2 regions of the Mycolicibacterium chitae genome follow, and region 2 is predicted to be linked to the other one. Evidence: predicted binding sites of a transcription regulator. Region 2 holds the regulator's gene; the other holds the start of a gene.
The links. Region 2 encodes LexA, which represses DNA repair genes until DNA is damaged. Its sites were predicted from a motif close to CGAACANNTGTTCG; they were not measured.
Positions count from the first base shown of each region.

Region 1: the regulator LexA is predicted to act here: its motif matches at 2,505-2,518, upstream of EL338_RS26350 (HNH endonuclease signature motif containing protein).

Region 1 covers NZ_LR134355.1:40,410-46,616, forward strand. Annotated here, with positions in the region: gene EL338_RS00185 (metal-dependent hydrolase family protein) at 1-839, opposite strand, end outside; gene EL338_RS00190 (hypothetical protein) at 1,016-1,807, shown strand; gene EL338_RS00195 (lipoprotein LppJ family protein) at 1,852-2,280, opposite strand; gene EL338_RS26350 (HNH endonuclease signature motif containing protein) at 2,523-4,457, shown strand; gene EL338_RS26055 (hypothetical protein) at 4,493-4,645, opposite strand; gene EL338_RS00210 (acyltransferase family protein) at 4,703-6,207, opposite strand, start outside.
Region 2 covers NZ_LR134355.1:3,017,872-3,024,078, reverse strand. Annotated here, with positions in the region: gene EL338_RS14305 (acyl-CoA dehydrogenase family protein) at 1-350, shown strand, start outside; gene EL338_RS14300 (TetR/AcrR family transcriptional regulator) at 347-940, shown strand; gene EL338_RS14295 (acyl-CoA dehydrogenase family protein) at 1,025-2,185, shown strand; gene EL338_RS14290 (LGFP repeat-containing protein) at 2,391-4,616, shown strand; gene lexA (transcriptional repressor LexA) at 4,645-5,361, opposite strand; gene EL338_RS14280 (LysM peptidoglycan-binding domain-containing protein) at 5,578-6,090, shown strand; gene nrdR (transcriptional regulator NrdR) at 6,198-6,207, shown strand, end outside.

The DNA.
Region 1 (6,207 bases), 2.5 Mb from region 2:
GGCACCATCGTCTCGAGCAGGGTCGGCACCAGGTAGGTGCCCTGAGCGACCATCTGGTGGCGTAGCTCGTCGTCGAGGGCGTAGCCGTGTTCGATGCTGTGCACCCCGGCCTCGACCGCCGCCCGGACCCCCGCGTAGCCGATGGCGTGGGCGGCCACCGGTCTGCCGCCGTAGTTCTGGCCCTCCTCGACGATCGCGGCAATCATGTCGCGCCGCATCCCCAGCCAGGTCGGGTCGTCGTTGGGGGAGGAGACGCCGCCGCTGGAGGCGACCTTGATGACGTCGGCACCCTGGCGGATCAGGTCGCGCGTGCGAAGTCGCGCGGCGTCGACGGAGTCCACCAACGATCCGCCCACCAGCGGGGTCAGGTCGATCCCGGAGGGCAGGTGGAAGTCCGCGTGCCCGGAGGTCTGGCTGAGCATGTTGATCGCCACCAGCAGCCGCGGACCTTCGATCAGTCCCGCGGCGACGGCCTCCCGCACGCCGGTGTCGATGCCCATCAGGTCGCGTGCGGAGGTCACGCCGTTCTCGAGTGTCACCCGAAGCCGCGCGATCAGCTGGAAATACGCATACGACGGGGGATGTAGCGCAAGCTCTAGTGGGCTGCCGCTGGTTCCGGGCAGGCGGAAGTGCACGTGGCAGTCGAAGAAGCCGGGGCACAGCGCGTTGCCCGCCAGGTCGACGTGCGTGGCGTCCGTCGGCACCTTGTCGGCGGGCAGGTCGGCGCTTGCTCCGACCCAGGTGATGGTGGTGTCGTCGACCAGGACCGATGCGTTGGGCACCGGATCGGCGCCGGTGCCGTCGATCAGGGTGGCGTTGTGCAGCAGGAGGCTTGTCATGGTGGTGCCAACTCCACCAACTTCCGCGGCGGGGCGCAATCGGCCACGCCGGGTCGGTCGGTCGGTCGGTCGCGGAGGAGCGGACCCAAGCCAGGCGCGGGTAGCCCCGGGGTGTCGGAGCGGATCACTAGACTCGGGTTACTGGGCTGGGGAGACCACATGGGGGATGGTGCGCGATGAGCAAGAAGGATTCGTCCTCCAATGTCCTCGGCGGGATCATCTTCGTCATCGTCGTGCTCGTGGCGCTGATCCCGAAACCGGTGTGGATCTTCCTCGGCGTCATCGCCGCACTCTCGGCGTTCTTCGGGTTGGTGTATTGGATCGTCATCACCTACGAGAAATGGCATGCCGCCGCACAGGAGCGTGCCCGCGCAGAGCAGGCGGCCATGGTCGCGGCCGCCAAGCGGGAACGCGAGGAGCGGGCCCGTCGGGAGAAACAACACCGCCTCGACACGCTAGGTAAGGACAACGCGGCGCGCGTCGAGGCGGCGCTGAGCGCCGTCAAACGGGTGACCGGGTCGGAAGCCGCCCGGGCGGGCTGGCTCGGGGACGTCGACTTCGGCCCCGACATCGAGGGGATCACCGACAGTTTCCAGAAGGCACACGCGCTGCGGGGAGTCGCCGACAGACTGTCGGCATTGGACAAACCGAGTGCGGACGACCGCAAGATCCTCGCGGAGGCCAAGACCACGATTGCCAACCTGGAAAGCGTTGCCCGACAACGCGTCGAGCTCATCCAGAAGTGCGCCACGGAAGCGCAACTGATCGACAAATCGCTGCAGACCGAGCGAGAAGACGCCCGAGTTGCCGAGCAGCGGGCCGAGTTGCACGCGAAACTCAGCGCCATGCTGTACGGGATCGAGGCAGCGCCGGACAATACGCCCGCCGACTCGGCCGTCGATGCGGTGATGGCCCGCGTGCAGGCGTACCGGGAGATCAAGAACCAGATCCAGCTGGCGCGTGAGTAAGGGTCTTATCGGTACCAGGCGTTTCGCAGAGAACGCGCGGGAGTTCAGCGGGTGAGTTCGGCGCGGACGTCTTGTTCATCGGCGCCGCGGTCCTTCGTGATGCGGTGATCGCCGGCATTGCGGCACTCCCCGAGGATCTCGACGTAGCCGTAATCCGGGTGGTCGGGATTGGGTGTCACGATCGCCATCACCCTGCCGAGATGCAGTGTGCGGCCATAGTGGTGCTTGTCTTTCGGGGACTCGTCGGCCCACCCGTCCGCTTGCATGGCCGCGACGATCTGCTCGACGTAAGTCCGGTGGTTCACGCCTGCGGGGAAGGTGAATCCCATCCCCACACGACCCCGAAACGGAGCGAACCCCTGATCCGTGCACGAGGCGTAGCGAAAGTCCGCGCCGCGCAGTTGCAGGTCCACCGCGTGGACGAGCCGTTTGGCCGGGTCGACGACCTGCGTGCGGGTCTCTGCGTCGGTCATCTCCGACCCGTCGAGGTGAGGCTTGCCCTCGCACGCTGCGAGCAGCAGAGCGCTGGACATAGCAGCGACGGCCAACGCGATGCGGGTTGCGCCAACCTGCGGAGCCGGTGCCACAGTCGCCCAGTGTCTCAGCTCGAGCTGTCCGGCCTGGACGACGGACGAGATTTCTCTTACTGAATTCTTATTTTCTGGTCTTGGCCGGGAGCCGTTTCTTGTCGGTCCATCGAACTAGTGTTCGAGTCATGAGTAGGGATGCGTTCGGTGACCGGCAGACGGTGCTGGCGTGTCTGGACACCCTCGAAGCGACTCAGCGCAGGTTGGCGGACTGCTCGCTGGACGGGTTCAGCCACGACGAACTCGTGGGGATCCTGGCCCGCCGCGAAACCATGGTCTGGCGCAACCCGGTCCTCGATCAGCGGATCCTGGCCCGGTTGATCGCCGAGGCCAACCCCGGCGATCTGGGGGCGGCCTCGCTGGCCGGGGTGTTGAGCGAACGGCTACGGATCAGCCGCGGCGACGCCGGGCGCCGGGTCAACGAAGCCGCCGACCTGGCCCCCCGCACCACCTTGACCGGCGAAGTCCTCGACCCGGTGTTGCCGGCGCTGGCCGCCGCCCAAGCCGCCGGGGCGATCGGACCCGAACACATCAAGATCGCCCGCAAGGCCTACCAGAAGATCCCGCCCGCAGTTTCGGCCGCCGAACGCGACACCGTCGAGGCCGACCTGGCCGCCTTCGCCACCGAATTCGGCCCCACCGCCTTCGAGAAACTGGCCGAACATCTGATCGCCGTGCTCGACCCCGACGGCGACTACACCGACCGCGAACGCCAAGCCAAACGCAGCCTGCGACTCGGCAAGCAAGGCCCCGACGGGATGAGCACCCTGCACGCCACCATCACCCCCGAACTACGCGCCACCCTGGAACCGGTGCTGGCCAAACTCGCCGCCCCCGGCATGTGCAACGCCGCCGACGAATCCCCCTGCATCAGCGGCACCCCCACCGAAGCCCAGATCCTGGCCGACGACCGCACCATCGGCCAACGCCACCACGACGCCCTACAAGCCATGACCCGCGCCCTGCTGGCCGCCGGCGACCTCGGCCAACTCAACGGCCTACCAGTCACCGTCATCGTCACCACCACCCTGGCCGAACTCACCGCCGCCGCCCACACCAACACGCCCGCACCCGCAGCCGCGCCAGCAGCCGAGACCCAGCCGGCAGCCGAACCGGAAACCGCGCCAGAGACTGAACCGGAAGCCGAGACTGCCCCCGAACCGGAAGCCGCACCGGCGCCGGCACCGGCAGCGGAGCCCGCACTTGAGCCCGAGGCCGAGCTGGCGCCCGAGACCACACCCGAACCGGAAGCCGACACCGACACCGAGACCGAGACCGAGGCCGAGGCCGCCGGGGCCGGTGCGGAGGTCGCCGACACCGCCCCCGACCCCGAAGAAGTAACCGATACGACGGCCGACCCACCGATCGACCCACCGGAACCAAAACCGTTGACCGGCAAAGCCATCACCGCCGGCGGCACCCTGCTGCCCATGGCCGACCTTCTACGCATGGCCAGCCACGCCCACCACTACCTGACCATCTTCGACGGCCACGGCCGCGCCCTATGGCTGGGCCGCACCAAACGCATCGCCACCGCCGACCAACGCATCGTGCTGCACGCCCGCGACCGCGGCTGCACCCGCCCCGGCTGCACCGTCTCCGGCTACCACACCCAAGCCCACCACCTCGCCGGCTGGCTGCGCGACGGCCTCACCGAACCCGACAACCTCGCCCTGGCCTGCGGCCCCGACAACCGCATGGAAAACACCCACAACTGGACCACCCAACTCAACGACCAAGGCCGCGTCGAATGGATCCCACCCCCACACCTCGACCGCGGACAACCCCGCACCAACCCCTACCACTTCATCGAGGACCTCCTCGACTACCACCGCACCACCCGAACACCCAGCGCCGAACGCCGCGACCCACCAGCACCCCCAGAATCCACGGCCGAAGACGACCACGACCTGACGGCACCGAACTATCCACCGCCCCAGGACCATTACCCCTGGCTCGACGACCCGCTACCCGGCGAGCCGGAATACAACGAGGTCATGGCACTCCACGCGGCCGACACCAGCTGGTACCTCGTCGACGACGGGGTCGACGAGGGGCAATGAACGGCGACGGCGGTCAGGCGGCCATCACCAGGCCGTCAGGCGGCCAACACGAGCACGGCGGCGAGCACCACCAGTACCGCCAGTACGGCGCCGACCAAGGCGAGTGCGACCGCCTTGCCGCGATTGTTGCGAATCCAGATCCGGGCTGAAGGCACGGTGATGTAGACGTGGGGTTCCGCGCTGACCATCGATCCTCCTCATGCGGCCGTCACGGGCGACGGCGGGCAGTACCGCCCACCGTAGCCTCACCACCAACCGGTCGCCTCCGACAGCTGCCGGGCCAGCTCGTCGGTCAGGGTGTGCACGTAGGTCGACGTCAGGTGATGCGCGTCGTGATAAACGAGGACGTTGCCCTCGGCGGCGCGGCACACATCAGGCCCGCACACCGCGTCGCTCATGTCCAAGGGCACGATGCCGGGATACCGGTCGAGGTAGTCCAGCGTGGGGTTGTAGCTTTCCAGCGCCTCGGACCGGGGCAGTCCGCAACTGTCCGGATCGCCCCCTTCAGCCAGGCAGTCCACCGGCGAGAAGACCATGCCGTTCCGATACATCCACGGCGTATCGCGGATCCCCAGAATGGGAATACCGTTGGCGGCCAGCGTATCCCAGATGCCAAGGTAGTTCTTGGGCACGAAGTCCCCGGGCGCCTTCGGGCGCGGGCGCGTCGTGGTCATGAACACGAAGTCGGGTCGGTCCTCCACCAGGGCGGCCATCGTCGTCCCAACCCACTCCCGACAACCCGGGTAAGGGTTGTTCGACACGCTCACGCGCGGCACCTCGTCGGTGTTGAGCGGGCAACCCATCTTCAGATACGTCACCACCCGGAAACCGTGCCGCTGGCCGATCCGGTTCAGCGCCGTCAGCCAATGCTCCGAATGGGACCCGCCGGCCACCGCGATGGTGCGCTCCGCCCGCGGATCCCCGTAGGTGCACTTGATCAGGGCGGCGTTGCCGAAATCGCTGATGCACTCGTCGACGATCGAGGCCGGCAGGTCGTCGGAGGCCTCCAGCACGGTCGGACGCACCGGCAGCATCGGCGCGCGCAGACCGTCGACCAGCGCACGCGCCCCCGGATAGTCCACCGACGAGAGGTTCAGCAGATCCGCCCCGTTGGCGCGGATGGTGCTCGTGTACTGCCGCCACCCCGTCGCGCCGAGGGCCACCACGATCGCGACGGCCAGCAGCACGCTCGTCCACACCAACGCCAACACCGGCGCGCGACCGTGCCGAGCCCGCGGCGGGGCCGCGCGCAGCGAACGCTCGACCAGCCGCTGGGTCAGGTACGCCAGCGCCACGGCCAGGATGATCACCACTACCCCGTCGGTCAGACCGGCGCGGTCCTCGTCGGAGTGCGTGAGCCAGAAGATCAGCAGCGGCCAGTGCCACAGATACAGCGCGTACGCCATGGTGCCCAGCGCCACCAGCGGCATCGACCGCAGCACTCGGTTCGGCCACGCGCCGCAGGAGCCCTCGAGATTGGCCGCGCTGCAGATGACCAACACGGTCGCAACGACGGGGATCAACGCGAGCGGCCCCGGATACTGCTGCGCCCCGTCGACGAAGAATCCCACGCCGAGGATCGCGGCAACCCCCACGACGGCGGCGACGACGCGCAGCCAGCCCGGCCCGCGCATCCGCCCGGCGACCGCCGCCCCGAGCACTCCGACCAACGGCTCCCAGGCCCGCGCGAAGCTGTCGTAGAACGCCGCGGCTTGATCGGTGCGATGACCGATGACGGCATAGACGAACG
Region 2 (6,207 bases):
TGTTCGACCGTCCCGGCGTCGACCGCGACGGGTTGACGCGCGCGCTCGGCGAGGTCCGGGCGGCCACCAACGCGGTGGCGGCCCTGGGCCTGCGGGACATCCTCAACCGGCTGGCCGGCCACTCGCCGGGGCCGGCCACCAGCATCGCCAAGGTCGCGACCGGCGTCATCCTGCGCCGGATCGGCACGGCGGCAATGGAATTCGCGGGACGCGGCTCGATGGTGGAGCAGCGCGACGGCACCGCGCTGGCCCATGCGCTGCAGCTGCCGGCCGAATTGATCGGCGGGGGGACCATGGAGGTCCAGCTCAACATCATCGCGACCGTGATCCTGGGGCTCCCGCGGAAATGACGGCGGCCTCGGGCACCGACCTGCCCGCCTACAAGCAAGCGCGGCGCTCGCAGATCGTCGCGGCGGCGATGGCGGCGCTCAAGGTCCACGACTACGACCAGATCCAGATGCGCGACATCGCCGAGGACGCCCAGGTGGCGCTGGGCACGCTGTATCGCTACTTCAGTTCCAAGGAGCACGTCTACGCCGCGGTGCTGCAGGAGTGGGCCCGGCCGGTGTTCGTCGCCGAGGGGGCCGACCCGCGACCGGCGGAGGCGCGGGTGCGGGCCAAGGTGGCGACCATCCTGGCCAGCTTCGAGCGGTGGCCGGGCTTCTTCCGGGTCTGCATGCTGCTGCAGAACTCGACCGACCCCAACGCCACCGCGCTCATGGCGGAGTTCTCCGACGCCGCCGTCGACACCCTGGCGCGCGACTTCGCCGCACTGGGCGAACAGGCCGCCGCCGACGCGGCCGTCATGCTCTGGGCCGTCGTCAACACGGTGCTCTCGGCGGCGATCCTGCGCGGCGATCCGATGGCCGACGCGGCCCGGATCAGCAACGCCTTCGTCGACCTCATCGCGCCGCGGTTGGCCGCCGCCGAACAACGCTGATCCCCGATTCTCTACCAACCACCCGGTTGAGATATCGTCGGACCAGAACCTGACCGTTTGATCAAACTTTTCGTCGGAGGCCCCGTGAGCAACGCCACGCTGTATCAGCGCACCCTGTTCGAGCCCGAGCACGAGCTGTTCCGGGAGTCCTACCGGGCGTTCCTGGACAAGCACGTCGCCCCGCACCACGAGCAGTGGGAAAAGGACAAGATCGTCGACCGCAGCGTCTGGCTCGAGGCCGGCAAGCAGGGCTTTTTGGGCATGGCCGTGCCCGAGGAGTACGGCGGCGGCGGCAACGACGACTTCCGCTACAACGCGGTGATCGGCGAGGAGAACACCCGCGGCCGCTACAGCGGGCTCGGGTTCACGCTGCACAACGACGTCGTGGCGCCGTACCTGCTGCGCCTGGCCACCGAGGAGCAGAAGCAGCGCTGGCTGCCCGGCTTCTGCAGCGGTGAGCTGATCACCGCCATCGCGATGACCGAGCCGGGCACCGGCAGCGACCTGCAGGGCATCAAGACCCGCGCGGTCAAGCAGGGCGACCACTACGTCCTCAACGGCTCCAAGACGTTCATCACCAACGGCATCCTGTCCGACCTGGTGATCGTCGTCGCGCAGACCGACCCGGACAAGGGCGCGCTGGGCTTCTCGCTGCTGGTCGTCGAGCGCGGCATGGAGGGCTTCGAGCGCGGCCGGCACCTGGACAAGATCGGTCTGGACGCCCAGGACACCTCCGAGCTGTCCTTCACCGATGTGAAGGTGCCTGCCGAGAACCTCCTGGGCGAGGAGGGGCAGGGCTTCATCTACCTAATGCAGAACCTGCCTCAGGAACGCATCACGATCGCCATCTCGGCCGCCGCGGCCATGGAGGCGGTCCTCGAGGAGACCATCGAATACACCAAGGAACGCAAGGCCTTCGGCAAGCCGATCGGCAGCTTCCAGAACAGCCGGTTCCTGCTGGCCGAGCTGGCCACCGAGGCCACCGCGGTCCGCATCATGATCGACGAGTTCCTCAAGATGCACATCGACTCGCACCTCTCGGCCGAGCAGGCCGCCATGGCCAAGTGGTACGCCACCGAGGCGCAGGTGAAGCTCATCGACCGGTGCCTGCAGCTGCATGGCGGCTACGGCTACATGCGTGAGTACAGCGTGGCGCGCGCCTATCTGGACGCCCGCGTGCAGACCATCTTCGGCGGCACCACCGAGATCATGAAGGAAATCATCGGGCGCAAGCTCGGAGTCTGATAGCGGCCATTAGCCGCACGGGTGTTGAATCACCGTCGGATATCAATAACGCGCAGACCGGTCGCGGCTGCACGTTATTCACGACAGCAGTGGGTATTGTCTGCAAAATGACCTCAATATGGCTTCACGCTGCGCCGATACGGGGAGCGGTCGCGGCGGGGTCGCTTTGCGGAAGTGCAGCGGTCGGAAAGCGTGGGTGGGTTTGATGACACGGCAGCGAATGGCATTCGGCTTTATCGGCCGAGCGGTAATGGGATTGGCGTTGGCGGCGGCCACCGCGGTGCTGTACGCACCCGCGGCCACCGCCTCGCCCGAGAGCGACGCCGCGGCGGCCATCGATGCGGCGTGGAACGCCGCCGGTGGGGACGCATCACAGTTGGGTCCGCGCGACGGTGGGGTCTATCCGGCGGGGGCGGGCTTCGGTCAGAATTTCGCCGGCGGCGCGATCTTCTTTTCGCCGGCGACCGGCGCGCGGACCATGCACGGCGCCATTCTCGAGAAATACCGCGCCCTCGGTGGCCCCGCGGAAAGCGATCTCGGCTTTCCGAAGATCGATGAGGGCCCGGGCCGGGTGAGCCCCGAGAGTCGCAACTCGACCTTCAATGCCGGCGACAATCCGGTGATCTTCTGGACCCCGGAGACCGGGGCCTGGGTGGTGCGCGGCGCCATCAACGCGGCCTGGGATCAGGTCGGCGGGTCGTCCGGGATCCTCGGCGTGCCCATCGAGGACGAGAGCTACGACGGTGATGTCGTCACGCAGCGCTTCACCGGCGGTCTGCTGTCGTTCGACACGCGGACGCGGACCTTCACCACCGAACCGCCGGAACTCGCCGGTCAGCTGGCGGACCTGAACATCCCGTCGGACCCGGCCTCGGCGATCGCCGCGGCCTGGCGCGCCAATGGGGGAGCGGACGGACCGCTGGGCGCCCGCGCCGGTGGCCCGTACCCGATCGGTGCGGGCGGCACCGCCCAGGACTTCGCCGGCGGCAAGGTGTTCTACACGCCGGAGACCGGGGCCTTCGCCGTCACCGGGGACATCCTGGCCAAGTACGAGTCGGCCGGCGGACCGGCCGGCGACTTCGGTTTCCCCGTCGCCAGCGAGGCCGACGGCGGCGTGCCCGACAGCCGGGTGCAGGCGTTCTCCGCGCCCGACAATCCGGTGATCTTCTGGACCCCGGACCACGGCGCGGTCATCGTGGGCGGCGCGATGAAGGCCGCCTGGGATGAGCTCGGCGGCGCCACCGGCGAGTTGGGCGTGCCGACCGGCGACCAGAACACCGAGGGCACCACCGTCACCCAGCAGTTCAGCGGCGGTGAGCTCGCCTGGAACAGCGCCGACAACACGTTCAGCAGCGACCCGGCCAACCTCGCCGAATCGCTGGCCGGACTCGAGGTGCCCAACGCGCCGGTGCCCAGCACCCCGCCCGCGGCGCCGGAGCCCGCCGACGAGGGCGGCGTCACCTGGCAGAACTGGTGGCTGTGGTGGATCATCCCGCTGGCCCTGCTGCTGCTGGGCTCGCTGTACGCCTGGATGGCGATGAGCAAGCGCCGCTCGGACCGGTCGGAGCCCGACTTCGACGAGGACGCCGACGACGCCCGGTATGACACCCGCTACGGCGAGGACGCCCGCTACGGGGAGGATCCGCACGACGGGCACGAGGGTCACGAGGACTTCCGCGGGGAGTCCAGCCGCTGGTCGTCGCGCTCGGACTTCGCCGAGACCGACGACGACGGTTACGACGACGGCGGCTACGACGAGGGTGGGAACTACGGCAAGGGCGGCTACCTCGCGCCGCCGGTGTGGTCGGAGCGCGAGGCCGAACCGGCCACGACCCGCTTCGACGAACTCGGCGACGACGGGCTGTTCACCCACCACGGCGGGGTGCAGGACTCCGGGCTGGCCCACCTCGACGACGACTTCGAGGAGCCGATCGCCGACGAGGATCCCGACGCGGTGGACACCGCCCCGACGCGGGTCGTCGGTGCGACCGACGACCAGCCCGAGCCTTCCGGTGGGCGCCATTCGGCCTTCGGTGACGAGTCGCGCCGTTCCTGGGATGCGCCCGAGGACGACGACTACCTGCCGGGCCCGGGTTCGCTGTTCGCGCCGGTCTACGGCGCCGCGCCGCCGCCGGCCCCCGAGTACACCGACGACGTTCGGTTCGGTGCCCACGCAGAGGCCCCGGCACCGCCGGAGCCCGCCGAGCAGGATCGCGATGCGGGGCCGCCGCCGGACGCCGGCGCACCGCCGGCCATCCATCTACCGCTGGACGATCCGCACCGGGCCCCGGACGGCTACCCGATCAAGGGCAGCATGCGCACCGGCCGGTATCACGTCCCGGGCACACCCGGTTACGACGAGACCGTCGCCGAAATCTGGTTCGCCAGCCCGGAATTGGCCGAGGCGAACGGCTTCAGCCGGGCCGACTAGGGCCGTCGATCAGATCTAGGGCCGTCGATCAGATCTTGCGGATGACGGTGACGACCTTGCCGAGCACGGCGGCGTCGTTGCCGGGGATCGGGTCGAACGCCGGATTGTGCGGCATCAGCCACACCTGACCGGCGTTGCGCTTGAAGGTCTTCACGGTGGCCTCGCCGTCGATCATGGCCGCGACGATGTCGCCGTTGTCGGCCACGCTCTGCTGCCGGACCACCACCCAGTCGCCGTCGCAGATCGCGGCGTCCACCATGGATTCGCCGACCACCTTGAGCAGGAACAGCGAGCCCTCGCCGACGAGTTCGCGCGGCAGGGGGAACACATCTTCGACGGCCTCCTCGGCCAGGATGGGCCCGCCGGCGGCGATCCGGCCGAGCACCGGCACGAAGGTGGGCTCCGGCAGGGCGTCCGAACCGGCCACGTCGGTCACCACCGCGGGCTGGGCGTCGTCCACCCCGCGCACGTCCACGGCGCGCGGACGGTTCGGGTCCCGGCGCAGGTAGCCCTTGCGCTCGAGCGTTCGAAGCTGGTGTGCCACTGAGGAAGTGGACGTCAACCCAACCGCGTCGCCGATCTCTCGGATGCTGGGCGGGTAGCCGCGGGTGGTCACCGAGGCGCGGATCACCTCGAGGATGGTGCGTTGCCGTTCGGTGAGCGAGGTGTCGCGCGCGCCATCGCGTTTGGCGCCGGAACCTGACTTGGCGTCTGCGGGGGTGCTGCCGGATTCGGTGTCAGCCATGGCAACGAATTTAGCCCTCCCGACCTGGATAATCAAACATGTGTTCGACGTGTGTCGGATCGCCGGGTCGAACTTCTTGTCGGAGGTCGGGTTTATCGTTCGGCTACGGTTCGATCACATGTTCGGTTTCGGGCTTTCCTTCGAACAGATGGTCGATTAGCTTTCGAACATAGGAGCGAACGGATGTACGGCTCGCATCGACCGGAAGGATCGGACATGACACACACCAGCGTTTACCCCCAGGCGTGGGAGACCGCATTCGCCGCCGCACCGGCGGAGTTCGACGCTGGGCAGCCGCGGGCCCCGCGCCGGGGCCGGGCGCTGCCCAGGGTGGTCGACGGCGGCCGTCCCGGACCGAGCCGCCCCGCCCCGATGGCGCCGCGGTATCGCGGCACCGGCGTCCGGATGTCGCGGGCCGTGCACACCCGGCGCCCGGCCAAACAGGTCCGGCCCGTCACGATCGTCGGCCTGGCGCTGTTGGCCGGCCTGATCACGATGTGGCTGGGCGCGGTGGCGCAGTTCGGCGAGGCGGTGCGCGACGCCTCGGCGCCGGTGCCGAATCAGCTCGCGGTGGTCCAGGTGAAGTCGGGGGAGACCCTGGCGCACCTGGCGGCCCGGGTCGCACCGGAGGCGCCGGTGAGCAGCGTGGTCGACCGGATCCGTGAACTCAACGAGCTGCAGTCACCGGTGATCGATGCGGGCCAGACCCTCATCGCCCCGGTCGGCTGAGTCCGATGACGGTCGTGGAACTCGGCTCGGTGACTCGCGCCAGATGGGCGCGGGTAGTCTCTGAGACGACCAGTTCATCTCAATGCCGGGGCGATGAAGGAGTGGACATGCACTGTC